DNA from 4 places in the Metasolibacillus sp. FSL K6-0083 genome. Region 1 is predicted to be linked to each of the others. Evidence: riboswitches for the same ligand, from Rfam matches in the RefSeq annotation. Region 1 holds a riboswitch; each other region holds the start of a gene.

The links. Region 1 has a riboswitch for S-adenosylmethionine ahead of MHB51_RS16695 (cyclase family protein). Riboswitches for the same ligand answer to the same signal wherever they lie in the genome.
Region 2: another riboswitch for S-adenosylmethionine. It lies ahead of MHB51_RS10040 (O-acetylhomoserine aminocarboxypropyltransferase/cysteine synthase family protein); the one in region 1 lies ahead of MHB51_RS16695 (cyclase family protein).
Region 3: another riboswitch for S-adenosylmethionine. It lies ahead of metK (methionine adenosyltransferase); the one in region 1 lies ahead of MHB51_RS16695 (cyclase family protein).
Region 4: another riboswitch for S-adenosylmethionine. It lies ahead of MHB51_RS14670 (bifunctional homocysteine S-methyltransferase/methylenetetrahydrofolate reductase); the one in region 1 lies ahead of MHB51_RS16695 (cyclase family protein).

What each region holds. Positions count from the first base shown of each region.
Region 1 covers NZ_CP152046.1:3,563,017-3,570,666, reverse strand. The annotation lists gene MHB51_RS16705 (IclR family transcriptional regulator) at 1-594, shown strand, start outside; gene MHB51_RS16700 (helix-turn-helix transcriptional regulator) at 1,289-1,645, shown strand; gene MHB51_RS16695 (cyclase family protein) at 1,932-2,669, opposite strand; SAM riboswitch class I at 2,745-2,848, opposite strand; gene MHB51_RS16690 (response regulator transcription factor) at 3,207-3,890, opposite strand; gene MHB51_RS16685 (TlpA disulfide reductase family protein) at 3,905-4,474, opposite strand; gene MHB51_RS16680 (cytochrome c biogenesis protein CcdA) at 4,491-5,246, opposite strand; gene MHB51_RS16675 (hypothetical protein) at 5,251-5,886, opposite strand; gene MHB51_RS16670 (TlpA disulfide reductase family protein) at 5,969-6,604, opposite strand; gene MHB51_RS16665 (OsmC family protein) at 6,597-7,010, opposite strand; gene MHB51_RS16660 (carboxymuconolactone decarboxylase family protein) at 7,257-7,650, opposite strand, start outside.
Region 2 covers NZ_CP152046.1:2,160,373-2,168,022, forward strand. The annotation lists gene MHB51_RS10030 (homoserine dehydrogenase) at 1-296, opposite strand, end outside; gene MHB51_RS10035 (hypothetical protein) at 630-1,016, opposite strand; gene MHB51_RS10040 (O-acetylhomoserine aminocarboxypropyltransferase/cysteine synthase family protein) at 1,364-2,650, opposite strand; SAM riboswitch class I at 2,759-2,873, opposite strand; gene MHB51_RS10045 (SMI1/KNR4 family protein) at 3,427-3,954, shown strand; partial or broken gene MHB51_RS10050 (IS5/IS1182 family transposase) at 4,264-4,477, opposite strand; gene MHB51_RS10055 (hypothetical protein) at 4,443-4,739, opposite strand; gene nfsA (oxygen-insensitive NADPH nitroreductase) at 4,912-5,646, shown strand; gene MHB51_RS10065 (hypothetical protein) at 5,831-6,253, shown strand; gene lepB (signal peptidase I) at 6,730-7,287, opposite strand; gene MHB51_RS10075 (hypothetical protein) at 7,632-7,650, opposite strand, start outside.
Region 3 covers NZ_CP152046.1:27,732-35,381, forward strand. The annotation lists gene MHB51_RS00145 (spore germination protein) at 22-1,575, opposite strand; gene pckA (phosphoenolpyruvate carboxykinase (ATP)) at 1,771-3,357, opposite strand; SAM riboswitch class I at 3,573-3,690, shown strand; gene metK (methionine adenosyltransferase) at 4,158-5,363, shown strand; gene MHB51_RS00160 (gamma carbonic anhydrase family protein) at 5,624-6,142, opposite strand; gene MHB51_RS00165 (alpha/beta hydrolase) at 6,378-7,178, shown strand; gene MHB51_RS00170 (alanine/glycine:cation symporter family protein) at 7,502-7,650, shown strand, end outside.
Region 4 covers NZ_CP152046.1:3,112,243-3,119,892, forward strand. The annotation lists gene MHB51_RS14640 (LysR family transcriptional regulator) at 1-725, shown strand, start outside; gene MHB51_RS14645 (tetratricopeptide repeat protein) at 736-1,563, shown strand; gene MHB51_RS14650 (hypothetical protein) at 1,819-2,331, shown strand; gene MHB51_RS14655 (globin-coupled sensor protein) at 2,349-3,638, shown strand; gene MHB51_RS14660 (hypothetical protein) at 3,723-3,863, shown strand; gene hemG (protoporphyrinogen oxidase) at 3,929-5,326, shown strand; SAM riboswitch class I at 5,426-5,526, shown strand; gene MHB51_RS14670 (bifunctional homocysteine S-methyltransferase/methylenetetrahydrofolate reductase) at 5,667-7,511, shown strand; gene metH (methionine synthase) at 7,504-7,650, shown strand, end outside.

The sequences.
Region 1 (7,650 bases):
GAAAGAGACCCTTTAACGAAAGGCTATCAAATAGGCTATGAAATCATTCGATTAGCGGCAAACACGGATAATTATAGTCATTTAATTCGTCGTGCATTACCTAGTATGGAGCGATTACGTGATTTCTTCCAAGAATCTGTCTTGTTAGGTGTTCCTAAGTCATCACAAATACTGACGGTTGAACAAATTAATCCATCCCATAGTATTCGTATTGCAGATTATGTAAATGAAATGTCACCACTACACTCTTCTTCTAATGGAAAGTTATTTTTAAGCAGTTGGTCAGAAGAAGAATTAAATATTTACTTAGAAAAACCATTAAAACAAGTGACACCCTTTACAATGACAGACCCACAGGAGCTCAAAAAAGAGCTGCAAATCATTCGTGAACGCGGCTTCGGAACAACCTTTGGCGAACTCGATGAAAATGAAAATGGCATCTCCACGCCCATTCTCGACTCTGAAGGCAATATGATTGCCTTTCTTTCAATCGCTGGACCAGGCTTCCGTTTTACTCGAGACAAAGTTATGTCTGCCGGTGTTCGTGCCGTCCACGAAGCAAATGAAATTTCAAAAAGTCTTAATCTCCCATAGTTATAGAAAGGTGTCTGAAAAACATGCGAACGCACTGCTTTTCAGACACTTTTTGTTTTTATGGAAAGAGCTAACGTTTAGAAAATCATATGCCGTTATAAAAGATTGCAAACATGGATTTTCAAGCCATTTCTTGCTATTATCAATTACGCCTCTCTCCCAGATTATTTCAAGGAAGTTGAATTAAAACCATCACGACATGCACTAGCGGCTAACTGACCTGCATCATGCAAAGCTCCCTTCAAAATCTGTAACATCCACTGGCGCTTAGACCTACACGATGTTAGACACTTAGTTCTTGTTACGGGACGTACTTAGCTCCTCATTATCAGCAGGTGTTTGAACAGCCACTGAAACAAGTCTAATGCTTGCATTCATCTTGTCACTTATAGAAGTGGGAGATTTCTGTAGCTATCGGTATAAAAATAATATACTCCTGCGGTTACTCGTCGCAAATAACTTTACTAATAGCAGTTAAAATTACAAATGGAAAATGATTTTATCGTAATTTTCTCGTTTATAAGTCTTATTAATCGACTAAATAAATCTTACTTTTTGCTAAAAACTAATCATTAAAATACCCTTTCACCATAAATGAACTATTATAGTATACATAACATTATTAAGGACACTATATTAGTACATATTTTCTGGTACAAGTTCACTAATCTTAGTACTAGGAGAGGTGAACACTATGTCCAAACTGAATATTTTACTGGGAACTCAAATAAAACGCTATCGAAAACGTAAAAACCTTACTCAGGAGCAATTAGGTGAGAGGGCGGGTATAACACGACCACGTATTTCTGAAATAGAACGAGGAGTTGCTAATTTAACAATTAGCACTTTAGAAAATATACTTAATGCTTTAGAAATTGACTTACACGAACTTTTCAATTTTGGGGATGTAGCGAAATCACCAGATATTGAAACAAAGGAAACGTTGATATATTATCAGCAAGAGCTATTAAAGGGGCTTTCCACTAAAGAAATCCAATACATTTACAACACAACAAAAGAATTTATAGCCACTCTAAACGAGAAAAAATAACGGCTATTTCAAGAAGAATTACTATTTTACGTGTGCATTCTTAAAAAGGAGAGGTAGCGTGGGGCTGTCCAAAAAGCCGTGCATAGCCGGCATTTTGGACAGTAGCGATGATGTTTCACAAAATGCTGATTCATATAAATAGAAAACGCCTCTTTTAAAAATGGGATGAACATGGGCCTTAGCAGTGTACTCCTTCAGTAAAAGGGAAGCGATGAAAACACTGATTTCAATGCGGTGTCAAAACAAAATGGACTTTTCGGACAACTCCTTAGCCCTCCCCCCTTATTTAAGGTAAAATTGCAAATGAGCGCACTGGGAAGCCAGATGCTTTTTCCGGCTTTGGTACGATATTAAAAATAACGGCTCCCTTTGCTGGAAGCTGATCTAAATTGGTTAATAGCTCGATTTGATACGTATCTTGCTCAAGTACAAAATATTCTCCCTCAAGCTTACCATTTCTGAGGAAATCTGCAGCAGAATCAGTATCAAATGTTTCATGTCCAACAGCACTCACTTTACGCTCTTTAAATAAAAACTGTAGTGCCTCTAAACCCCAGCCTGGAATATGATTATTCCCTTCCTTATCTTTGTTATTAAATGCTTCTTTATCCGGCCAGCGCTTACTCCAATCTGTGCGCAAGGCAACAAATGTACCTGCTTCAATTTCACCATGCTCAGCCTCGAACGCTAAAATATCCTGTACACTTAAAGTGAAATCATTATCCTCCTTCGCTTCCTTTGACATATCAATAACAACGAGTGGTAGCACAAGCTCCTTCAAATCTAACTCATCTAAGTAGCGTGTATCACACACGAAATGAATCGGTGGGTCAATATGTGTACCATATTGACCTGGGAATGAAAATTGCTGCGCAAAAAAACCTTCATCATGTGAAAACAGCGTTTCAAACTTCGCATCCTCAAACATGAAAAAATGAGGGGAATCTGGCCCGAATGTATGTGTTAAATCCACCCATTTCTTCCCCTTTAATACTTCAATTGCCTGTAGTAAATCATTTGTCATTGTACATCCCTGCTTTCTTTAAAATAAAAAAGCCCCCTTTTTACAAAGAGAGCTTCGATTCCTATTAATCGTTTACGCTCATCTTTAAGGCTATCGCCTATTGGAATTAGCACCATACTACATGTAGCTGGTTGCTGAGACGTCATCGGGCCAAATCCCTCAATCTCTCTTGATAAGCTATGAAATTATTTTTTATTGTAGCATATCCCTTCTTATCCTACAAGTTTTATATGAATTAATTTTTTAATTTATTCCTCTTACTCTTATGGTGCTTTTTAGATAAAGGATAAATTATCGCTCCTACAATAATTGGACAAATTCCCCTTTATGCCTTTCCATATGCTAAATTCGGCATATTTTATATAAAATACTCCTATTATCTCTCGAGATAATCATTCCTTTGTACCCTATATATTACTACTATGTAAAAACAAATATTTCCATTGCTTGAACCTATCTAGAATAAAAGCAGTGATTATGAAACTATTCGCTAAAGTTAAGCGCCATAAAAACTTCTTTGGCAAAAACAACGTCAGTTTATTCCGTAACAAATTTATACCCCATTCCACGAACTGTTTGAATCCTTTTTGGCTTACTAGAATTCTCTTCAATCTTTTCGCGAAGTTTTTTTATATGTGCATCAATTGTTCTTTCCATCACCTCTTTTTCAAGATGTGGATATAAGTGCTCCAACAAGTTTTCACGCGGTATGACAATGTTTGGATTCTCCATAAAATAATACAATAATTGAAATTCGTGTTTTGTTAGGTGAATTTTTTGATTATATAAAACAACCTCCCCCTTTCTTGGTTTAATGCATAAACCACCGTATGAAATTTTTTGGCAAAATTGACCTGTCCTCCTTAATATCGCTTCTACATGAGCAAGTAATTCTTCTGGGTCAAACGGCTTTGTCATATAACCATCTGCACCTAATCGAAGCCCATGAATTTTATCAGCAGTTTGTACTTTTGCGCTTAACATAATAATAGATACTTCATTTCTTTCTTGCTCTTTAATCCACTCACATAATTGTTCTCCACTGATTTTTGGAAGCATTAAATCCAAAATAATTAAGCATGGATGCTCAGTTAGAAATACACGCTTCGCCATTTCTCCATCCGTTGCTTCCACCACTTCATATCCTTCTTTTTGTAAATAAATCTTAATTAAATTACGAATCATTTGGTCATCTTCAACTACTAAAATCTTTTGCTTCAAAATGACACCCCCAATTACTTTAACTTCCTAAACTCTTTAACCATCAAATCGTAATTCAGTGCACCTAATGCCACGTACTGAATTCTCCCGTTTGAATCAATCATATAAGATGTCGGATAGGCCTGAACCCGAAACAGTTCAGCGACTTCTCCATTTTTATCAATTAAAACTGGAGAAGTGAACCCTTTATCTTGAATGAAATTATTAACAGTTATTAAAGTATCTTCTGTATGCGTTAAATTAATAGCGAAAACGAGCACATCCTCGTCTTCAGAAAATTTTTGTATATCTGGCATCTCTGCTCGACAAGGTGGACACCAAGTAGCCCAAAAATTTAGGAATACCTTTTTCCCCTTGAATTCTGAAAGTGAAAGAGTCTCACCTTCCAGTGTTTCCAACGTAAAATCAGGCGCAATATTCCCACGTCTAATACCTACATCATTTGTCTCTGTAATTTCCATATCAGTATTAGAAGAAATAACAGGTGTATTTGTACTTACTCGACTAGAATGAGTTGATATGTATTCAACTAATGCATAACCAACCATTGCAATTAAAAATAAGCTTAATACTACTTTTTTCACTACTATATGCTCCCTCCTATCCTAAATTAGATAGCCATGTTCCATCAATTAACCTTAATAAAAAAGCGCTTAAACGAGGCATTAGCCCGAAGAATAAAAGGATGCCCATGAGAACCATCATAATCCCTCCCACTTTCATAATGATTCCCGTTTTGCCTACAATCCATTTGGATGAACCGATGAAAAATGTTAAAACAATAAACGGCACTGCAAAACCAATTACATACATAAACGTATAGAGAAGACCATGACTTGGATTTGTTGCAGCTAACAGCAAAATCGATGCGAAAATCGGACCGATGCAGGGTGTCCAGCCTGCTGCAAAACCTAATCCAACAAAGAATGTCCCTAAATAGCTCGTTGATTTTTTTGTATAGTGGAGTCTTCTTTCCTTCATGAAGGTTGGTATTGTTAACCATCCCGTAACGACTAACCCCATAAAGATTATAAATATCCCAGCAAGTCGCTGTATAAGTAACGCAATATTTCCTACGAATAACTGTTGTAACCACTGTCCTAAATAAGAAGCACTGGCACCTAAACTAATAAAAACAACGCCAATTCCAATTAAAAAAATAACAGAATGGCTTAATAGTTTTTTTCGAATGGCAGCGGTTTGTTCTGCTTGAATTTCCATCACACTAATTCCTGTAATGTAGGATAAATAGGCAGGAAATAAAGGTAATACACATGGTGATAAAAAAGAAATGGCCCCCGCCCCAAATGCTAAAAAAATTCCTATTAAAAGGACTGTATCTGTCTCTATAATCATTTCGTCACCTCTTTATTTGGATATAAATCAGTACACCAACATTGAATAAAAAGAATATTAAAATAAACGGCAAAGATAATAAATACCCTAAGAACAATACGTATGGCTGTGTAAAGAACATCATCATTGTTCCAACAAACCAACTCATTAAAAGAATTAAAAATAAAATTAACGCTGGCATACGTTCATTTAAGTAATAAAAAATGCTTAAGAGAAACATATAAAAAATCATATTTACTAAAGAGTATAAATTGCTATCCTGCAAAAATTGAATAAACTCAAACATAAATGATGCGGCTAAAATAACAGGAAGCAGGGCAGCTATAAAAATTGGAAGCTGTATCTTTTTTCGTTGATAAACTAATCGTAAAATGCTTCCTATAATTGCAAAATAAAACGAAGTTGAATCAGCTGGATAGGCCAAAACAGCAAGAGGGTCTTTTATAAAAAGTGGGAAATTCATTATTATTTTTCCTATCCACATAAAAATAATAAAATTCATTAAAAAATTAATAACTTCCTCCGGTTGTTGTTTCTTTTCCTCTTTATTAGATGAACTTAGCCAATAATAAAGAATTAGACCTGCAACAACGCTAAAGAAAATAGTAGCTATAGAAATAAGCTTTACAAAGATAGCCATTTGTCACCTCCAGCCTATACGTTAATATATAAATATGAAAATTTGATGAAAGCCCCTCAAAAAGGAAAACACGGGGTAATTTCTATTCCCCGTGTTCTTGGTCGTACATTCGAATTGCATTAACTATATCATCCATTATTTGTTCATCCATTGAGCCAATTATTTTTTGGAAAATTCGTCCTTCAGCATCTAAAATATAGCTCGTCGGTATCGTCATAATTTCGTACATTATCCCGACATTCCCTTTCTCGTCTAGTAATACAGGAAATGTTAATCCATAATCTTGCACAAATTGTTCAATCGCTTGTTGTCCCGAATCAAGATTCGTAAGGTTAACAGCAATTATTTCTATGTCATTCTCTTTATTTTTTTCATAAAAACTTTGCATATGCGGCATTTCTTCCCTACATGGCGGACACCAACTGGCCCAGAAGTTTAAAATCACGATTTTTCCTTTGAAGTCGGAAAGATTAACAGTTGCCCCAGTCAAATCTGATAATTCAAAGCTTGGGGCAACTTCAATTTTGGGTGTAGTTTGGCTAGATTCTATAAAGCTAGCTTCAGCCAAATCATCAGATGTATCTTTAGAAGGCTCATCCAAGATTTCTTGTTCACTCGATACTTCAGCTTCCAGCATATCTTCTTTTAATAAAAAGTCGAAAATTGCATAGCAACCTAATAATACTATGATTACGAGAGGGAAATACTTTTTAATCATAAGCATCCCCCTCTCCATAAGCTGGCTTAGTTTGAATGCTATAAGTAACATTTACAGAATCAATAATCGTTTGCAGCATCCCACAATTTTTTATTACTAGCTGTTCAATTTTCTCTAATTGTTCCTTTGCAATAACATTTTCAAATGTAATATATGCTGTAATTTTAATGGACTCAATTCGATTTGCTATATCAGGATTTCGATTTCCTTCTGCTTGAAAAGACACATCTGTAAATGCTATCCGTTTTTTTTGAAGTAATTTTACAAGTAATGCACCGCTGCACGTAACTAAAGATGTTACCATTAATTCATAAGGCTTATACCCCTTCAAACTATTTGGCGACGCATACAAATTACCAAATTCTAAATGCCCTACTAAACAATCATTTTCAAAGCTAAATTTCATTTTCACATCTCCCTTCTTCTGTAGTATGGAATGGAAATGTGAAAATTTCGTTAAAATCTAACTTCTTTCAGCAATATTTTTTGCGACGAGTAATCGCAGGAGCACATATTTTGTACTGGTAGTAAAGCGAAGTTTCCCACCCGCCTCTATAGGTAGTAAGATTACTGCATTCCTTAAGCCCATTTCAGCAGGTGTCCAAACACTCCCGCATGTCATCAATTCATATGTCTACTGTAATAAAGGAAGTTATTTAAAATTAATAACAGGAGCTTTAAATAGATTTGATATGTATCCATGAATTACAGCAACAGGTAAAAAAATAATAATGCTCATCAGCATTTTTATTTCATATAATAAATTGGTCTTTTCAATCTTTCTACCTTTCATACGACTTCTAAATGCGCTTATTGCAATTCCGTATATATTCCCGGCCATTATTGCTCGAATTGCTCCCAAAATGCCTAATGCCTTTTCTGTTCCATAGATTTTCACTAGATGATTCCATGCTTCCCTAGTAGGATTCCCTCTCGTATCTGCATAATGCTGCGCAAAAATAATCGCCGTCATTTCCTGTTCAGAAATCCCATCCGTATCCCCTGAAAGAAGCATTTTTATTTCTGTATTGCTCATACCTTGTTCT
Region 2 (7,650 bases), 1.4 Mb from region 1:
ACGTGGCATCTATGCTCGACTGCGCGCCTTAAATAGGAAAACGCTGGCTCCTCATTTACAATCGCTTCGAAAACAACTTGTAATCCAGGCTCTGCCAATACGTCCTCTATACTTTCCGTCATCAAATGCATTGTGTTAGCTACACGTTCTTTACTCGCATCAGTAACTAATATTTTTACAACCTCGAGCTCCACCCCTAATTTCTGTTGGAGCTCCTGCTGCCTTTCCTTTAGTATATGATAAATTCCTTGCCCCACGGTTCCAAAACCGAGAATGGCTGCCTTCACTTTTGACACTATACCTTCGCCTCCAAATTTCCTTTCACAACTAATCAAGTGAATCTTAGGCTTTTTACAAAATCAAATTGTGTATTTTATATATTTTCTGCAAAAAACCACGACTTATTTGTTATATCGTTCTCGTTATATATAGTGATTCTAGCTCAATACTTATGATATTACAAGAAAATTCTACCCTAAACAGACATTTGTTTTTTCAGAGAGGTCACCAAACATTCAAATAATATAGAAATGGGGCTGCCAAGAAAGAAATGACTTTCAAGACAGCCCCGTAGGTTATATATCAATAAAAGAAATGGGGGAATTTCTTCTATTATAATAAGGAAGATTTCAACTAACTTCTGTTAATTGTCGACGGCGATAGTTTTCCAAAATGGATTGCATAATCTTTTCCTCTAATGCTGTAAATGCAGGCACTGCATATGTGCGGTGAACAAGCTGAAACTCCCCATAGCGTAAAAACCATTCTTTCGCTGGCAATTTAATGTGGTCATTTCCATACTCGATATACGCATCATATACTTCCTTTACAATGTACCCATTTAATAAATCATATGTTGATTCTGAAAACGCACTATGCCCAAACACTTTCATCCACATCATTTCAACATTTGCTAATAATAATTGAATTGCTTGTGAATTGATGAAGGTGTATGTCTCATTTAATTCATACACAATATAAGATGCTATGTTTTGCGCACTATATGTACGTCCCATATTCAACACTCCTTTGATTTATCCTATTTTATCAATTACGCTTCGGTTTACTACCACCCAGATTTCTCCAATATTTTCGGTGGAAGTTTACTTAAAATCGCCACATCCTGTAACATCCGTTGGAGATTGATAGAATTTTAATTCCCTGCAAGTAGATTGGTTTTATTATAATTGAGAAAAATCAAGAAGTCAATAATTCTTATAAAAATACTAGGTATTGAGTTTTTAATTTTGCTAGGGGGGCTGCGACTGCGAAATGATGCAGTCTACAGCCTATTTTTAGCAACAATCTAACAAAACCATATAGATACTTTATACAAATGAGTATTCAAGCGTTTGTCTATAGGTTAAGCGTTTTTTGCTGCTAATGCTAACGCTTGGTCCAAATCTGCTACTATATCTTCCACTGCTTCTAAGCCGATTGATAAGCGAATGAGCTCTTCTGATACACCAGCGATTTTAAGTTCTTCTGCTGACAATTGTTGATGTGTTGTAGATGCTGGGTGAATAATAAGCGAGCGTGCATCGCCCACATTTGCTACATGCGAGAAGAGTTTAACACTATCAATAACAGTTCGCCCAGCCTCTCTACCACCTTTAATACCGAAAGTGATGATAGAGCCAAAACCATTTTTCAAATACTTTTTCGCCAATGAATGCGATACAGTATCTTCAAAGCCGTTATAGTTTACATATTCCACGAATGGGTGGTTGCGCAAATGAGCGGCTACTTTTTCAGCATTTTCATTATGTCTTACTACACGCAAATGAAGCGTTTCTAACCCTTGTAAAAAGTTGAATGCTGAGTCTGCACTTAATGTTGGCCCGAAATCTCGCAGCAATTGCACGCGCAATTTTGTAGCGAATGCCGCAGTTGCCGTATCAACTCCATAGCGGATGCCGTGATATGTTGTATCAGGCTCTGTGAAGCCTGGGAATTTCCCCTGTGTCCAGTCAAATTTCCCTGCATCGACAACAATACCACCGATTGTTGTGCCATGCCCACCAATCCATTTTGTTGCCGAATGAATGACAACATCCGCCCCGAATTCGATTGGATTAGAGCCATATGGTGATGGGAATGTATTATCAAGGATTAGTGGGATACCATGCTCATGTGCGATTTTAGCAACCGCTTCAATATCTAGCACATTTAAGCTTGGATTACCGATTGTTTCTGCAAAAATTGCTTTTGTATTTTCGTTAATTGCCGCTCGGAAATTTTCTGGGTCACTCTCGTCTACAAATGTTGTCGTAATACCGTAACGTGGCAAAGTTGTAGCAAATAAATTATAAGTACCGCCGTACAAGGAGCCCGCCGATACGATATGGTCCCCTGCACCTGCAATGTTCAAAATAGAAAATGAGATAGCTGCCATTCCTGAAGAAAGCGCTACTGCCGCTGTTCCTTTCTCCAATAAAGCAACTCGCTCTTCAAATGCCCCGACAGTTGGGTTCATAATACGTGAATAAATATTTCCCGCTTCTTCTAATGCAAATAAGCGCTGCGCATGAGCAGTATCGTTAAATGCATAAGCAGTCGTGCGATAAATCGGTACGGCAATTGCCCCTGTTACTGGATCGGGTTTTTGCCCACCGTGTAATAATAATGTTTCTGGTCTAAGTGTTGACATGAGATTCCTCCTAAAATGTTTTCGATGGCTAGTGGATTTTTGAGGAGGGTAGAAAAACAAAAAACCCTCTTCCTAAGAAGAGGGTTCGCAAATGAGCAAGTTTTCCTCCCCTTATCTTTCAGATCCCAATCCGAATCTGTAGGAATTAGCACCTTTGTAAGCTCGTCGCTTACCGGTTGCCGGGCATCACAGGGCCTAGTCCCTCCGCCACTCTTGATAAGAGTATTTGATTCATGTTCCATCGTTGTGATTGAGTATAAAGCATTGTAAACCAAGAAGTCAACTATTATTTTTTAATTTTTACGCTTCTTATTTTATCTATGTATTTTAAATTTTCATGAGTACAAGAACTTCTTAATGAAACTGTTTCTCCGCCGACATAGCTAAAATTGTAACCAGCCCTCTCAAAATGTAACTTGTTAAGAAAAATCTTGCATTTTCCTTTTCTTAATTGAACTACCGAATTTACAATGGCGAAAGAAATGAAAAAATCCCCAATAAAAGTAATACACAGCGCATTTCCTATATTGATATATAATCTTTAAAATCATTATAACCCTGTAACTAACTTATAAGGTAAGTTTTGATACAGAACATGGTATGATAATAATTATGGGGCTTTAAATTGGACTAACAACTATGAAATCCATCATATTAGACCGTGTAAATGGGGGGGAAATAAAGATTATAGTAATTTAATTCCACTACCATATTCATTCCATAGAAGTGTTGTATCCCCTTGGTGGACAGCTTATTAGAAATTAGGTGAATTTAACATGTCTATTGAATTAACTTTAACATCATTAATGAAAAGGTTAGAGCAAGAGAACCGTCTAACTGTACAATTGGAAAATGGAGAAATCTTAAATAATGTAACATTCGATTGGAATAGTCCCATATCAAACCAAGAACTACAAGAATTTTCTTTAAAAAACCCACATCATATTTTACCAGAAGCCCTGTGTTCGTTTCTACAACACAGTAATGGAGCGAAATTATTTAATAATGAAGGTCTTGGTATGGATTACTTTGAAATCTATACCATTCATGAAATGCAAAATTATATAGATGAATATAAAACAAATATATATTATCAAGGTGCATATGATAAAAGTTGGGTTATGATTGGTGCTTATCGAGGATATGGCGACTACATGTTCATTGACTCGCAAAAAGTGGTGAATGGAGAAGAGGATTATTTAATCTATGTACAAGTAGGCGATATTCAAAGATTACCTATGAATTTTGAAACTTGGCTTGATAGATTCATTGTTGCACAAGGAGCTAGATATTGGTTATGGTAAGTATGAGGAGCTGTCTAAAAAGATCATTTTCTATAGAACTCGCATTAAAAGGGGGATTTTTGCTTCTTCTCTTTCATTTTTGAAAAACACCGCTAAACCCTGTGTGTCTAGCATTTTCAAAGAAAACCCTCTCTATTTTATAGAAGCAAACATTTTGCCAAAACACCATCATCAGCGTCCAAAATGCCGGCTATGCACGGCTTTTTGGACGCCCCCTCATTTAATATCAATCTAAAGTGAATCAATTTCATAAATCGATTTTTTCAGGAGCTTAGACTGATCCAGTGTGAAAACTTACGTTTTTAAAAATTATGCAGCTGCTTGCAACTTGTTTAATTGCACGTTGATACAATCTACTACTAACTTGCAGGCATTATAAATAAACATCACGAGATTGAAATGCAACTTTGTCCTTCTACCGGTTCGATGACGGACGTTGTTTAATTGAAAGTATTGTTTTAAATAGGCGTTCCACTGCAGTACGTTCTTTATAAAGCCTTTTCCATAGGTCTGAACCACGTGCGGATAGGTATATTTTCGAATATCCTAAAACATTTTACTAAGTCCTTTACTGTTGGAATATGTTCTATAATACGAATGATGAGTGATTGAATCATCTCACCATAGTTACATTCACGTGAAGCACCAGGTAACGTCTTTTTTGAAAAGAGATGAAAGATTGGTTGTACATCGAAAGTAGAGAAAATCGCATCAAATCGGTGCGAGCCTTCCATATCAAATAATTCTTGGATGTCAAAAAGGCTAATTTGTTTTATAATAGTCATGAGGCATCATTCCTTTCGGTGGGTTGTTTAGTCGCTACCATTATACCGAATTTTTTGGGGGTGCCTCATTTTTATTTATTTGAAACCCTTGATAACGAAGGGATTGGAATTATGAAATTAAACTCAATTAGTATAAAATAATATACGAATACAGGTCATTAGGAGGATGAAAATGGATACTAGAGAACTTTTACGCAATCACGCATCCGTGCGTAAATATACAGGGGAACAAATTCCGCGCGAAACGGTAATGGATTTAATCGAAACAGCACAAATGGCAGCAAGTTCACATTTTGTGCAAGCATATAGCGTTATTTGGGTTACGGATGAAAATAAAAAGCAAAAGCTCGGCGAATTATCAAAAAATGAATTTCAATTTCTAACAGCGGGTGCATCATTCTTATTTTGTGTTGACTTTAAGCGTCTTCAAGCCGCGGGTCAAAAACACGGTGTAGATATCGTTACAGATTCTGCAGAAAATTTACTTGTTGGTGTAGTCGATGTATCTTTATTTGCACAAAATTTTGTTGTTGCGGCAGAGGCGAAGGGCTACGGCATTTGCTATATCGGCGGAGCACGTAATAACCCTGCTGAAATTAGCGAACTTTTCAACTTACCTAAAAGTGTATTTCCGTTATTTGCACTGACGATTGGTACTCCGACAAAGCGCAATGAAACAAAACCACGCTTGCCTGTTCCTGCAGTACTTCATGAAAATGCCTATGACGAGGCTAAGTATGATGCATTATTAGAAGAATATGATGCAACGATGGAAGGTTATTATGCAAGCCGTTCTTCAAATCAAAAAACAGCTACATGGACAAAACAAATGGCAGATTATTTAATCGAGCAAAAGCGTCCATACATCAAAGAATTCCTTGCACAGCAAGGGTTTACATGGAAATAACAGTGACCCATGCTCTTGCATTTAGTCCTTTGCGATTTTACTGTAGAAGTGGAAGTTTTTTGTACTCTTCATCTTGCTGTCGGTATAAAAAAAATGCTCCTGCGGTTACTTGTTGCAAGAAACATGTCCTAAATCATGATAAAATGGACCTACAATACATGAAAGTATTCAGAGGTGTTTGCCTATGCAAATGAATAGACATGTTGCGAAATCGTTAGAGCGACAACAATTAAAATCAATGCGACGCTTTTATTATGCAATAGCTGAAATCAATTCAATACTTGCTGATATTCATAAAAAAATACAATCAAATATTGATGAAGAAAAATATCAATATGCTACTGCTTATGTAAATAAATATATTTCTTATACATCTGTATGGAATATTAAATTTGCTTATAATTTAGAAAACCCTGAGGTCGCAATGCTTCAGCTCTTCCATTTACGATATATTTTCCAGCATGAGCCTACCATTGCATTTACTCAAGAACGCCAAATCGTTCAGCAGCAACAACATGCCTTTGACAAGCTACAGCTCTTCAGAGCAGAGCAACTCGCTGCACGTTACGAAACAATGCTGGCATATATTGCGGAGCACCAGGGCTAATTGAACCAAATATTGAATGCCGCGATTAAAAACAAAAGTCCTCTCTCTTTAGTCAGCATTTCACAGTCATGTGACGCTAGATATTTAGGGGCTGTCTAAAAAGAGGGGTTTGTCTAGAAATCGCATGTTAAGGAGGACTTTTGCTACTTCTCTTTCATTTTGGAGAAGCACCGCTGAACCCAGTGTTTCTAGCATTTTCAAAGAAAGCTCTCTATTTTAGAGGAGCAAACATTTTGCCAAAACATCATCATTAGCGTCCAAAATGCCGGCTATGCACGGCTTTTTGGACGCCCCCTACTTTCAGTTTGAGTTTCGCTTATGCACTTTCATTCAGAAGAAAACCCCATGAACCTAGTGTTTCTACTATTTTCAAAAAATTCTCTTGCATTGTACCCAAGTGAATTTTTTGAAGTAACACCAACGAAAGCGTGCAAAATACCGTGCAGTTGCTGGTATTTTGCACGCCTCGCCCTTTTTTACTCCTTAACCATACGCGCATTTGGTAGTGGCCAAACAACAGCTGGCACTGTACCTAATATTTTCTCCTGTGCGACAAAGCCAACCGTTATATCTCGACTATCCAAGCTTCTACGGCGATTATCTCCAAGCACAAAATATTGACCCTCAGGTACAACTTCCACTCCTAAAGCGTCCACCAAAGTAAAGTTCCCTGTTAAATTTCCGCTGTCTACTAATGCTTCTCTATTGCTCTTTAAGTAAGGCTCTTCGAATTTTTCGTCATTAATAAATAGCTCATCATCCCGATATTCTATACGGTCCCCAGGCAAACCAATAATTCGCTTAATAAAATTTTCACCCGTTGGTGCTTCAAAAACGATAACATCAAAACGCTTATAATCAGATAAGGTTGGTCCAATAATATTGACAATCACTTTTTCCTCATTTTCAAATGTAGGCATCATTGAAGCACCTTCTACATTCACAGGTGTAAATAAAAAAATACGAATCCCAGCAGCTAATACTACTGCAAACACGATTGTTTTAATCCAGCTAATAATCTCCTTTTTCTCCAAACTCGCTCGCCTCCTTAAAAATTAAAACGTCTTTTAGTAAGCAAAGTTGCATAGGCCCATTTAATTTCCGCAAGACATTAAAAGCTTTCCGTCTCTACTCTTTCACTTAGAAGGAACACCATTAAATTCAATGTTTTGGACAGTAGCGATGATATTTCGCAAAATGTTTATATATATAAACAGAGAACACCTCTTTTAAAAATGGGATGAATATTGGCTTTAGCAGCGTTATTCTTCACTAAAAGGGAAGCGATGAAAACATTGATTTCAATACAAACAAAATAGACTTTTCGGACAACTCCTCTATCTATTCTATGCACCAACGAAGGCGTTCAAAATGCCGGCTACTGCACGGCATTTTGA
Region 3 (7,650 bases), 280 kb from region 1:
CCCACTGATAGAAGTTTCACTTTATCTTTTATATCTTTTTTTATATTTTGATTCTCTCGTCATATTTGTTTGGTTTACTAAACGAGGTCTTTTCTTTAAAAATCTTCTAGGGAGCAGTAAAATGGCATCCTTTTGATTTTCGAGTATCAGTGGTGCAAACGGACTCATGTATGGAATGCCGAATGAACGTAAACTACATAAATGTAGAACAAGTGCTAACATACCAATCATGACACCATAAAGACCAAAGCCTCCCGCTAGTAAAATGAAAGGAAAGCGCAAAACTCGAATAGAGTTTGAAAGACCATATGACGGAAAAATAAAACTACAAATAGCAGTTAAAGCGACAATAATAACTGTTACCGCTGAAACAACGCCCGCTGTAACCGCTGCTTCCCCAATAACTAATGTGCCAACAATCGAGACAGCAGGACCGATAGTGCGTGGCATGCGTAGTCCAGCTTCACGTAAAATTTCAAATGCAAGTTCCATTAATAATGCTTCGATTACAGCAGGAAACGGCACACCTTCCCGCTGTGATGCAATACTTATAAGTAAAGGTGTTGGTAGCATTTCATGATGAAATGTCGTGATGGCAACATAAAAGGCAGGTGCAACTAATGAAATAAGAATTGCAACAAATCTTAATAACCGAATAAGAGAGCTGACAATTGCATTTGAGTAATAATCCTCAGATGATTGTAAAAACGATGTAATAAGGGAAGGGACAATTAGCACAAAGGGCGTACCATCAACCATAATGGCGACCTTACCTTCAAGCAATTCCCCTGCAATAACATCTGGACGCTCTGACGTATACATCGTTGGAAACAAAGAGAATTGAGCATCTTGAATTAATGATTCAATATAACCACCTTCTAAAATACCATCAATATCAATTTGATTGAGTCGGTCAAATACCTCTTGAACAATTTTATCATTGGCAATACCATTTATATGGATAATTGCTACATCTGTTTGTGTAACATCGCCAATAATTTTACTTTGAACCCATAAATTAGGGTTCTTTATTTTACGACGAATGAGCGCTGTATTTGTACGCAATGTTTCAGTAAAGGATTCACGTGGTCCGCGTATAACAGACTCTGTTGCAGGCTCCATCACAGGGCGGTCTTTAGGGTCCTTTATATTCGTCGCAAGTGCGGTCGCTAAACCGTCCACTATGATAATGGCACTTCCATTGAAAAGCGCACTGTAGAGCGTTGCAAATTTTTGTATTTCTTGGACATTGCCAATCGTTAAGCAGTATTGCTTTAAAAAATCAGTTGTTTTTTCAATATTTTCTTCAATTTGGTCTGTTAATAATCCCATGATGGGCTCCAACAATGTATTTGTGATATCTGCTTTATTAACTAAGCCATCTATATAAACAATAGCTAAAGATTGTTTAGTTGATTCTCCGATAAAAAGTTGTCGCACCATCACATCATCACTATAACCAACAGTCTGTTGTATTGTATCAATCGTATGTTGTAATGAAGTAAATAGTGGTTTCTGATGGGCATTAGGTGAAAGCTTAGAAGGGGAGTGTGTCTGTGTATCTGAATGTTCCATGTTCCATCTCCTCCAATACTTATAAGGAGAGGATAGTCAAATTTTAATAAAATTAAACGAGTATTTTACGAAAAAGCATTAAATTTAGTGTTGACAACCTTTTAAATCGATTTATATTTTTATTGTTTTAATAAAAAAAACGTCTGAAAAGCAGTGCTTTCACACGCTTTTTCAGACGTCTCTTTTACTAGTATATTAAACTAATGGACCGCCTTGTTTTGAAATATCTTCCGAAACATTCTCGAATTTTTGGAAGTTGTCATTGAAAAGACCTGCTAAATGCTTAGCTTTTGTATCATAAGCATTTTTATCAGCCCAAGCATCGCGAGGGTTTAATACTTCCGACGGTACACCTTCAATTGCTGTTGGAATGTGTAAGCCGAATACTGCATCTTGTGTTGTTTCAACATCACTTAGTTTACCTTCGATAGCAGCACGCACCATTGCGCGTGTGTAAGAGAGCTTCATACGGCTACCTACGCCATATTCGCCACCAGTCCAACCAGTGTTTACTAAAAATACTTGTGAGCCGTGCTCATCAATTTTCTTACCTAACATTTCTGCATAAACTGTTGCAGGAAGCGGTAGGAATGGAGAACCGAAGCATGTTGAGAATACTGGTTCTGGCTCTGTTACGCCACGTTCTGTACCTGCTAACTTCGATGTGAAGCCGCTTAGGAAATGATACATCGCTTGCTCCTTTGTTAATTTTGAGATTGGAGGTAATACACCAAATGCATCTGCAGTTAAGAACACGATTGTTTGTGGGTGTCCCGCTACAGAGGGCTTTGCGATATTTTCAATATACTCAATCGGGTAAGCTACGCGCGTATTTTCTGTTAACGAACCGTCGTCATAGTTGCAAATACGTGTATTTTCATCTACAATAACGTTTTCTAATACAGAGCCGAAGCGAATCGCATTATAAATTTCAGGTTCTTTTTCTTTTGAAAGGTTAATTGTTTTTGCATAGCAACCACCTTCAATATTGAAAACGCCATTGTCTGACCAGCCGTGTTCGTCATCACCGATTAATTTACGGTCGCTATCTGCTGATAAAGTCGTTTTGCCTGTACCAGATAAGCCGAAGAATAAAGCGACATCGCCCGCTTCACCAACGTTTGCTGAGCAGTGCATTGATAAAATATCTTGCTCTGGTAATAAATAATTCATAATGCTGAAAATAGATTTTTTCATTTCACCAGCGTATTCTGTACCACCGATTAAAATCACTTTCTTTTCTAATGAAACAATAATGAATGTTTCTGAATTTGTTCCATCAACAGTTGGATCTGCTTTAAAGTTTGGTGCAGAAACAATTGTAAAGTCTGTTGTATGTGTAGCAAGCTCTTCGGCAGTTGGGCGGATAAATAATTGATGGCAGAATAAATTATGCCATGCATATTCATTAATAACTTTAATACCGATTTGTGAATCTTTATCTGCACCAGCAAAACCATTAAATACGAAAAGCTCGTCGCGTTCTTTTAAATAATTAACTACCTTTACATATAGTTTTTCAAACACTTCAGAAGAAATCGGACGGTTTACTTTTCCCCAGTCAATTTTATCTTTCGTGCTTTCTTCTTCTACTGTATATTTATCTTTAGGAGAACGACCAGTATATTTGCCTGTTTCAGCACGTAATGCACCGTCAACAGTTAGAATTGCTTCTCCACGAGATGTTGCTTTTTCTACTAACTGTGGAACAGAAAGTTGAACATGAATATTTGTACCGTTTAATAAATCTTTCAGTTCGTTTGCAATTTCTACTGAATTCATCGCTTAAAACCATCCTTTTATTTATAATATTCCCAAGTTTGGTGGGAATTCATTTCTTTTAACTACAAAAAGTATAACACATTAAATGAAATAGTCTATACTAATTCGAGAGAAATTTATGAAATTTTTAGTCGGTAAATCGGAAAAAATGAATGGATGTGTATAGTATTTGACAGCGCAAAAAAAATTATGTATTATATGAAATTGAACGGATACTCTTATCCCGAGCTGGTGGAGGGTCAGGCCCTATGAAGCCCGGCAACCTGCATGACTTTTCACATCATGCGTTGGTGCCAACCTGATGCAAGGAGCTTTCTCCTTGAACGATAAGAGTGAAAGGGAACGAAAATACAATCCTTTCTCTCATGCTTATGAGTGAAAGGTTTTTTTATTGCCTAAAAAAGTTCGTCATTGAAAAACCTAGTTGATAAACTAGCTGTCTAGCACTGCGCTTGAAACGATTCGCAACGCTTACTATTATATAGATAAATGCTTAAACAGCAAGACAGCCTTAAACTTAAGACGATGATAAAACTTTTCTTTATGACTATACCTTTCAAAAACCTTATGTTAAGAGGCGGTAATGGTTTGAGTTGATTCCATATTCATGGGCAGCCATTATGAAAACGATTGATGCACAAAAGTGTAGTGAATCATTAACTGTCTGTAAAAGCCGAAGCGGCGAAGTTTGATAAAGAATGGATGAAATACTCTTCTATTATATTAAAGCATCGCCTTAAAAGCTTGACATGGGTAAGGAGTACCGTATCATATTCGCAGGAACTATAGGAGGAAACAAAATGACAAATCGTAGACTATTTACATCTGAAAGTGTTACCGAAGGACATCCAGATAAAATTTGCGACCAAATCTCAGATGCAATTTTGGACGCCATTTTAGCTGAAGATCCAAATGCTCGTGTAGCATGTGAAACAACGGTAACGACAGGACTAGTACTAGTGGCAGGAGAAATTACGACTTCTACTTATGTAGATATTAAAGGAATTGTACGTGACACTGTAGCAGAGATTGGCTATACGCGTGGTAAATATGGCTTCGATGCTGAAAACTTAGCAGTGCTTGTAGCAATTGGCGAACAATCACCTGATATTGCACAAGGCGTAGACCAAGCTCTTGAGGCACGTGAAGGCTCAATGTCAGACGAGGCGATTGAAGCAATTGGTGCAGGTGACCAAGGATTAATGTTTGGGTATGCATGTAACGAAACACCAGAGCTAATGCCGCTACCAATTAGCTTGGCGCATAAGCTAGCGCGCCGTTTAACAGAAGTGCGAAAATCAGATGAATTAAAATATTTACGTCCAGATGGAAAAACACAAGTAACGGTTGAGTACGATGAAAATAATGTACCAGTACGTGTAGATACAATTGTTATTTCAACACAGCATGATGAAGAAGTAACATTGGGGCAAATTCAAGCAGATTTAAAGCGTGTTGTAATTGCACCAGTTGTACCAGCTGAGCTATTAGATGAAGCAACAAAATATTTTATTAATCCGACAGGTCGCTTTGTTATCGGTGGACCAAAGGGCGATGCCGGTTTAACAGGTCGCAAAATCATTGTGGATACTTACGGAGGCTATGCGCGACATGGTGGTGGGGCATTCTCAGGTAAGGATGCGACAAAAGTAGACCGCTCTGCGGCTTACGCAGCGCGTTATGTGGCAAAAAATATCGTTGCTGCTGGTTTAGCAGACCGTGCAGAAGTACAGCTTGCTTATGCAATCGGTGTGGCACAGCCTGTATCAATTGCTGTAGATACATTTGGTACAGGAACAGTGCCATCTTCTCAAATTGTAGAATGGGTCCGTGAGCTCTTTGATTTACGCCCAGCAGGTATTATTAAAATGTTAGATTTACGCCGACCAATCTTTAAACAAACTGCAGCTTATGGACATTTCGGTCGTACAGATTTGAATGTACCTTGGGAGCAAACAGATAAAGCAGACGTATTAAAGGAAAAAGCAGCATTATTAGTGAAATAATAGTGAAGGGGTTGTCCGAAAGCAGGCAGACGCGCTGCTTTCAGACAGCTCTTTTTTTTATATAGATTCAGAGCGGAAGTGTAGTAACAAATCTTATTTATAGCGATAGCAAGGTGCCAGATGCAGAAGCAAATGAAGTGAGTGCTCCTGTGGTGTTGACAATGAATAGTCAACATCCTCGTCGCAAGGGAGGGTGTGCTCCTGCGGTAGTAACAATAAATTGTTACTATCCTCGTTGCAAACAAATATGTAAAGTCCCTTTACATATTTGTTTGCAATGATTTATAATATTGGCCTTTTTCTACATATTCACGAATAATGCGATCCATGTCTTCACGATCCTCTGCATTTACTTCGCGTACGACCTTTGCGGGACGCCCCATTGCGAGCATATTTGGTGGTATTTTTTTACCTGGGGGAACGAGACTGCCCGCACCAATAAACGCACCTTCTCCAATTTCAGCTCCATCAAGAATGATTGAGCCCATGCCGATTAGTGCTCGTTTGCGAATGGTACAGCCATGCAATGTCACCTGATGACCAACCGTTACTTCATCTTCAATAATTACAGGGTTATTTGGACTTTGGTGTATGCAGCTCAAATCTTGTATACTAACTCGTTTGCCAATAATTGTTGCTGCTACATCACCACGAATAACTGTATTAAACCATATTGTCGATTCCTCTCCAATTGTAACGTCGCCTGTTATCGTAGCGAAATCTGCAATAAATGCAGAGGAATCAATTTTGGGTAGTATCCCTTTATATGGGTAAATCATAATAAAAACGCTTCCTTTCTTTATACACACTATGCAACCATCGTATCAAAAGTAGAGAAAAATAGAAAATAAAATTTAAACAATGCTTAAAAAACCGATTATAATAGAAGAATCTATTGTAGCAATCGTAATAAAAGATATAATGAATCTTCAGTGTTAATATAGGATAAATGTATATAATGAGCGACAGTAGGATAACAATAAATTTAAGTTTTAGAATGTAGGAGGGATTGCAATGTGGAAATGGGAGGCTGATGGGCAGCCAAAGGCAGTTGTGGCAATTGTCCATAGTGCATATGAGCATCATCGCTGGTATGCTTGGCTCATTGAAAAGCTGCGTAGTGCAGGATTTCACGTTGTAATGGGAGATTTGCCAGGCCATGGAGAACAGGCACAGAATAGAGGCTACCATGATGAGGATTTTTTTAAATATGAGGACTATGTAAAACAGTTGGTAGAAATAGGGTTATCTGAAAACTTACCTGTATTTGTTATAGGGAATGGTTTAGGTGCAACAGTATTAATGAATGTTTTACAAAAAAAGAAATTAGAATGTGCAGGCGCCATATTTGTGTCGCCTTGGCTACAGCTCAAGCTACAGCCTGGTAAAATGTCAAATGCATTAACAAGTATTAGTGCGTTGACTTCTAGTGTCAAGCTTCAGCATGATATTACGATGCAACGGATGTCTCGAAATTATGAGGTATATGAGGAGCTAAAGGATGATGTTCCTCATAATACAACTGTTACAGTAAAGTGGTATAAAGATTTGCAACAGCTACTGAAGCGTTTAAAAAATGTAGAAGTGAAATTTCCGAATTTACCTATTTTAATGATGACGGGAGAAAGGGATTCAATTACCGATATACAAGTATCAAAAAATTGGTTATTACAACAACCATTAACTCATTTTCAATATAAAGAATGGTCGGATTGTCAGCACAGTTTATATTTTGAAATGGAAAGAGAAGAAGTATATTTATACACAAAAGATTTTATGAATAATGTGTTGCGCTCGTTAGGCTATATAATTTAACGATGTAAAAATACTAGAATAAAATATTTATTTGATAATAAATTTTGCGGGTTGTGTCATGTGAAAATACTTTACATACAATGTTGACTTTATTTGAAAAATAGGCATTGGAAACGCTTTATTAAAATATTTAATAGATGAAAATTGAGTATGCTAGATGTATTTCTAGTATACTTTTTTTGGCTTAAAGGCTTATGGAATCTAACTTTTCAGAATTTTGGGACACGAAATATTTAGAATCTTTTAAAAAATGTATTGCATAAAAAATGTATATGTAATATAGTAAATTTCAAAATAATACATTGTTTCAAAGGGGGATTTTGATGGAGTCAGTTGTAGGTTTTTTAAATGATGTTTTGTGGGGACCATGGTTTATTTATGCTATTTTGCTAGTTGGACTATTTTTCTCGATTATTACTCGTTTTTTACAAGTACGCCTTATTAAAGACATGTTTGTGTTGATGTTCAAAGG
Region 4 (7,650 bases), 450 kb from region 1:
ATCGTTATGGGGTATTATTTTTAGAAAGCGTAGATATTATTTTAGCTGAGCATAGTAAAGTAATGCAGGAGTTTGCTGAAATTACGAAACCGGGCTTTGGAGAGGTGTCCTTTGGCTTTATACATACGCTTGGTATGGAGGTTGTACCAGAGCTTATGGCGCAAACCTCAAAAAAATATCCGAATATGCAATTTACCTTAACACAATCAGCATCGCTACGTTTATTAAAGCTTTTAGAGGATGGGGATATTGATTTATGCTTATCGCAAAAAATTGAATCGAAACTTTTAGAAATTGATTGGGTAGAGCTTTGGACCGAGGAGCTTTTTGTTATTGTGCCAGAAAATCATCCTTTAGCAGAGCGGGAATTTATAAAGTTAATTGAAATTAAAGACGACCCATTTATTTCAATTAAACGAGGGAATTCGCTAAGACAAATGGTCGATACATTATTCCAATCGGTTGGAACTACTACAAATACAACTTTCTCTGCTGAAGAAATGCATACTGTTGCAGGATTTGTTGGCTCAGGGCTTGGTGTCTCATTAATTCCAAATGTGAAGGGACTTGACCAATTTAATGTAAAGAAAATACGAGTAAGTGAACCAGCATGTTATCGAAAAATAGGGCTTTCATGGGTGAAAAGTCGCTATCTTTCACCAGCGGCAAATGATTTTAAAAATTTTTTAATTGAATCATTATTACACGAGCAACAAGGCAAATGAGGTGACCAATTTGTTTCAGCAAGAGAAATTAATTACCAAACTACCTAAAGATGAGCAAGCTTTTTGGTTTAAGCAATTAGAGATGGCAAAGCGCGGTGAGCGGGAAGCCATTTATAAACTAGTGCAGCTTTATGGAGACAATGGCTGGCACAAAGAGAAAGTATTATGGCTACAGCAAATAGAAGATGAGGCGGAGGCACAATATGAGCTTGCCAATTATTATTTTGAAGGGCTTGGCGTAGAGGAAAACGAGCATAAAGCATTGAATTATTATAAAAAAGCAGCGTTGCAAAATCATGCTGATGCCGCCAATAACTTGGCGGATATGTATTTGAATGGGGAAGGTGTAGAAGTAGACGAACAATTGGCTTTCTACTGGTTTAGGAAGGCAGCTGAGGCGGGTGTAGTGGAGGCAATGTTTACGTTAGGCATAATGCATGAGCAGGGCTTAGCAACGAAAATAAACGAAGAACGTGCATTCCATTATTATTTAAGCTCCGCAAACGGTGGATATGTAGAGGCCCAGTACCGTGTTGGTATGGTTTATTTAGAAGGTTCGCTAGGACAGCAGTACAATTTACAAAAGGCTATTGCATTTTTTTTAAAGGCAGCTACAGTACATCATATCGATGCATTGTTTAATTTGGGCTATATTTTTGCGGAGCCACAGTTCGGCATGCAAGATGGAGTAAAAGCAATTCATTATTTTAAGCAAGCAGCACTACTCGGTGATACAGAGGCGAAGTTACAGCTAGCTCAGCATTACGAAAGCGGTATAATTGTTGCACGCAATGAACAAGAGGCACGAAGATGGCATCAAGCAGCAAAAGTGAAATAGTCAACATTACCTGTTTGGTAATTCAAAAGTCCTTTTTAAATATTTATATATAGATACTATAGAACTCTTGGTTAGTTTTTTGATAAGGGGTATAATATACTAAAAAATTATTGTAAATAAACATAGTAGGTAAAATGTTTAAAAAATCGATTTAACGTGAAATAGATTATAAAAGCATGTTTGGGCATAGTTAATTCAAGTAAGTGCAAACTTCTGCTCCCTGTCTAAAGTACTGTATTATTATACTTTAAATAAATGAAATTAAGACAGTCTGGATGTGATAATATGAGCGAGCAACTTTCAATACAAGATGTAGGGAATCAGGAAACACGTGATTTACAAAGAGTTTTATTGGAGCAGCAGGAGGATATTACAGCACTGTGTACAATTATGGAGCAGCTAAGGGTACCTGAACATAGTATTTATAGTAAAGATCAACAGCAACATAACGTCACGCTTCAACAAATGCAGGAAAGGCAACAGCAACGCTTTCATCATTTAGATCAAATGATTTTCACACATAAACGTCAGCTTAAAAAAGACCAAGCATCAACTGACGGTATTATTACATTCGGTAAAGAGGTGCGAAAAATGGAGGCGGGTATTCGCACTTTACGTTTATTTTGTGAGGATGTAGTAAAAATGACAGCAGTCGAGTATACAGGCCTAAATCGCGCAGCAGATAGAATCTATTATTTCGATAAGCGTTCAAAAGCTTTACAAGTGGAAATTCACACATTAAGAGAGGGAATCGATAAAAAACAATAATAGAAGTAGGTGTTGCTATGTTCTTGAGAAAAAAAGAGAAGAATGAACGTATGCATCTCAATCATTTTGCTGTTGAAATGCGTATAGACCAAGGTTCTAAAATCGCAAAGCAAATAAAAATGCTGCAAATGACAGACGATGATTTGAAGTTTTTAAAAGCGTTTCAGCCATATGTGGAGGAAAATATTGAGGCCATTGTTGATTATTTTTACGATGCCATCGGTATGGAGCCAAGCTTAACAAAAATTATTGATGATAATAGTTCTGTAGAAAGATTAAAAAAGACGTTGAAAAAACATATTCGCGAGATGTTTAGCGGTCAAATTGATGAGCAATTTTTTTTAAAGCGTCAACGAATTGCACAGGTACATGTGCATATCGGTTTGCCGACAAAGTACTATATAGGCGCATTTCAAAACTTATTTATTAATTTAATGGAAATTGTAGAACAAGAGATTGAACATCCAAAAGACCAATTTGCTACATTGCGGGCAGTTTCAAAAATATTAAATTTTGAACAGCAAATTGTGTTAGAGGAGTTTGAAAACGTAGTTCAGCAAACTAAGATTAAACATGAGGAGCAAAAAGAATATATAAGCTGCCAAATTGTAGAGGCTACAGAAAATTTGGTAGCTGTTGCAGATCAAACTTCGGCTGCTGTTAGCCAGCTACATGAGCAATCTGAGGGGGTTGTGAATTATGCTGAGCAAGCATTGCAAATATCTAGTAATGCAACGAGTTGTGCTAATGATGGGAATGATCAAATTAACCGGTCACTGCAGCAAATGGAGAAAATTATTCAATCCGTCGATGAAATTGCGCTAGATATTCATGAGTTAGTCACGATTTCTAGGGAAATGGAAGGCATCATAGCGATTGTAACTAGCATAGCAGATCAAACTAATTTGCTTTCTTTAAACGCTGCAATAGAGGCTGCACGTGCAGGTGAGGCGGGAAAAGGCTTTAGCGTTGTAGCGGGCGAAGTGCGAAATTTGTCGGAGCAAACGAAGCTATCTACTAAGAATGTTGCGACTCTTTTACAAAGCTCTAATATTCAGACGGAAAAGCTTTTGTCATCTATGCAGCGCATTCAATCCGCAGTTGCTTTAGGCGAGCAAAGTCTGTCAGAAACTGCGCAGAGATTTACACAAATTTTAGTAGCAATGGAAGAGCAACAGCAAAAAAATAGTCTAGTAGGACGAGAAGTCCATACTATTGGACAAGTCATCGATGATTTAGGAGCTGCATTTAATGAGGTCTCACACTCCGTCGATTCGCTAGCAACAGTTGCGAAAGAGCTTGTGTAAAAGTTAATTATTGTTAAAAGGTCGATTGGTTCCACAATTTGTGTGACGAATCGGCTTTTTTGCTTAGCTACATTGGGAAAATTTATGGGCAAATCAAGCATATTTGCAGGCAAAATCAGCAATGAATCTGGTGAATTTTATAGTTTGCGGGCGCAAATACTGGATAGTCAGGGGAATTATGGATTTCCGGCTAAACTTATCATTTTTGTCACAGAACGAATCTGAAATTTAACGTAAAAACAGCTATACTAAAAATAAGAGAAATTGACGTTTAGCAAGGAGAGACAACAATGAAAACGATTGTAGTTATTGGTGGCGGTATTACAGGGCTTTCTACAATGCATTACTTGGCACGACAGGTGCAGGAGCAAAATATCGATGCGAGGCTTGTTCTTATAGAAGGAAATCAGGAATTAGGTGGAAAAATTCGCTCTCAGCAAATCGATGAGTTCATTATGGAAACAGGTGCGGATTCAATTGTGGCACGCCATCCGGGAGTGCTTGATTTAGTACGTGAAGTGCAGTTTGAGGATGAGCTTGTTTATAATGCGACAGGAATCTCATATATTCATACAAATAATGAGTTACATGCTATTCCAGCGGGCTCTACATTTGGTATTCCGATGAGCGAGGAGTCTTTAATGGCTAGTACATTATTGACAGATGATGAAAAACAGCGCGTTTTACAAGATGCGGAGATTGCAAATGACCGTTTTACAAAGGATAGCTCTATTGGTGAGTTTTTGGAATATTTTTTAGGTGAAGGCATCGTTAAAAAGCAAATTGCGCCCGTCTTAGCAGGGGTTTATTCAGGTAATTTATATGAATTGTCAATTGCCTCGACCTTGCCTTATTTAGTAGATTATAAAAATAATTACGGTAGTATTATGGCTGGCTTTAAAGCGCATCGCGAACAATTTGAAAAAGCAGCAGATAAAAAGTTTATTTCGTTCCAACGGGGGATGTCAGCTTTTATTTATCGCATAGAAGAAAGCTTACCACAGGTGGAGTTTATGAAAGGGGTAGCAGTGACATCGGTTGCGAGGGATGACGGGCATTATAAAATTATGCTAGATACTGGACAAATGATTGCTGCGGATATAGCTGTTTTAGCAGTACCGAATGAAACAGTGAAGCAATTGTTAACAAATGAGCAGTTGACACATCATTTAAAACAATTTACAAATGGCTCTGCTCTTACACTCTATGCTGGATTTAATGTGTCAGACTCTGTTTTACCTGCGGATGGAACGGGCTTTATTGTTTCGCATAATAGCGACTTGCAATGTAATGCATCTACTTGGACGAGTCGTAAATGGGCACATACATCAGAGAACGGCAATTTACTAGTACGTTTATTTTATAAAGATAGCAATCCCCGCTATGAGGAGCTTGCAGCTATGTCAGATGAGCAACTAACGGAAATTGCTCTACAGGATATTAAGCTGAGCTTAAATATTGATGACAAGCCGAGCGTAGTAAATATTACAAAGTGGATTGATAAAATGCCACGCTATGACCTGGCACATCGAGATGCCCTAAAAGCGGTAGAGAAGGAAATGGCAGAACATTACCCAAACATGCTGCTAGCAGGCTGCTCTTATTATGGTGTAGGTATCGGCGCATGTATTCAAAACGGACGCGATACAGCAGCGAAGGTAATTGCTAGAATAAGCAAGAATAGATAGCGATATAGTAGGATATTTCGTATGTTTCGTAAAAAACACTTCTCAAATGCGATACACTACTCTATAATGAACAATAAGAATTTAATAAATATTCAAAATTTCTTATCGAGAGAAGCAGAGGGACTGGCCCAATGAAGCTTCAGCAACCAACAATGATGTCAGGTGCTAAATCCAGCAGGTGTTATACCGACAGATGAGAAGGAACGACGTGAACAAGTAGAGCCTTCTTTAAATATACATTTAGAGAAGGCTTTTTTGATTTTTGCAAATATACAAAACTATAGCCTTGAGTAGATGAAAATCTAGAATCAAGGTGCAATTAGGAAAGTGAGGATATAAAATGGGGCTACGTGAAGCATTACAAACTAGAGTATTAACGGCGGACGGTGCAATTGGTACGCTGCTTTATTCATATGGATTGGATTATTGTCATGAGGAAATGAATATTACAAGACCTGAAATTGTAGAAAAGATTCATAGTGAATATATTGCTGCTGGAGCAGATGTTATTCAAACGAATACGTACGGGGCAAACGCTATTAAATTAGCGCGTTATGGCTATGAGGACCGAGTGCAGGAATTTAATGAGGCAGCCGTGAAGCTAGCGAAGGCGGCTGTTGGTGCAGGTGAGCAATTTGTGCTTGGTACGATTGGTGGTGTGCGCGGTATTCGAAAAAGTGACGCGACATTAGAGGAGATTTTAGTGGCGGTTCAAGAGCAAGCGCAAAGTTTGTTAGCAGGTGGGGTAGATGGATTGCTGCTTGAAACGTACTATGACTTTGAGGAATTAGCAGCGACTGTTAATATGCTACGCCAATTAACTGATAAAGTGCTTATTGCCCAATTATCGATGCATGAGCCGGGTATCCTACAAAACGGAATGCGTTTGAATGATGCGTTGACACAGCTTGATGCACTTGGAGCAGATGTTGTCGGTATGAACTGTCGCTTAGGACCGTATCACTCCATTCAAGCGATGGAAACAGTGCAATTGCCAGAGCGCGCCTTTCTTTCTGCTTATCCAAATGCTTCTCTACTAGATGTAGAGGATGGGCGCGTTGTGTATGAGTCGGAGGCAGATTATTTTGCACGTGCGGCTGTAGAGTTAGTTGGTCAAGGCGTTCGATTAATTGGTGGTTGCTGTGGTACGACGCCAAAGCATGTGGAGGCAGTGAAGAAGCGTTTAGCAGGTGTCACACCTTTGACCGAAAAAGAAATAAAACCTGTTAGTATAGAGTTTGTGCGTGTGCCAGAGCCGCCTGTCGAGGAGCCTTTACATATAAAAGTAAAGCGCGAACGTTCGGTTATTGTTGAATTGGATACGCCACGTCATTTAGAAATTGATGGTTTTATTAAGGGGGCAAAGGAGCTCTATGAAGCTGGGGCAGATGTAGTGATGATGGCCGATAATTCCCTTGCTTCACCGCGTATTAGCAATATTGCGATGGCCTCTATTTTAAAATTGCAGCACGGGGTTCGTGCTTTGCCCCATTTGACATGTCGTGACCGCAATTTAATCGGGCTACAATCGCATTTGATGGGCTTAGATGCACTTGGCTTGCACGATATTTTAGCGGTGACAGGTGACCCGACAAAAGTTGGGGATTTCCCCGGGGCAACAAGCGTTTATGACGTATCATCAATGGAGCTCATTTCGTTGATTAAACAGTTAAACGAAGGAATTTCTTTCTCAGGGAAGCCATTGCGTAAACAGGCTAATTTTTCTGTCGCGGCAGCTTTTAATCCGAATGTGCGGGTGTTGGACCGTGCGGTAAGCCGTTTAGAGAAAAAAATCGAGCATGGGGCGGATTACTTTATTTCACAGCCTGTTTACACGAAGGAAAAAATTATTGAAATATACGAGGCGACAAAGCATTTAGAAGCGCCAATTTATATTGGTATTATGCCATTAACGAGCTTTAAGAGTGCGGAGTTTTTACATCATGAGGTACCGGGGATTAAATTATCTGATGAAGCGCTAGCGCGTATGGAAGCTTGCGGTGATGAAAAGGCGAGAGCAACCGCTGAAGGTGTGGCGATTGCGCAGGAATTACTTGATACAGCCTGTGAATACTTCAACGGTATTTACTTAATTACACCGTTTTTACGCTATGATATGACACTGCAATTAATGGATTATGTGAAACAAGTAGATGCACAAAAAGGAGTTAAAACAAATGTTTAATCATCCGATTGAGGAACAATTAGCAAAGCGCATTTTAATAATTGATGGCGCAATGGGCACAATGCTGCAAAATGAAAATTTAACATATGATGATTTTGGGGGCGAGGAGTTAGATGGCTGTAACGAAAATCTTGTTCTA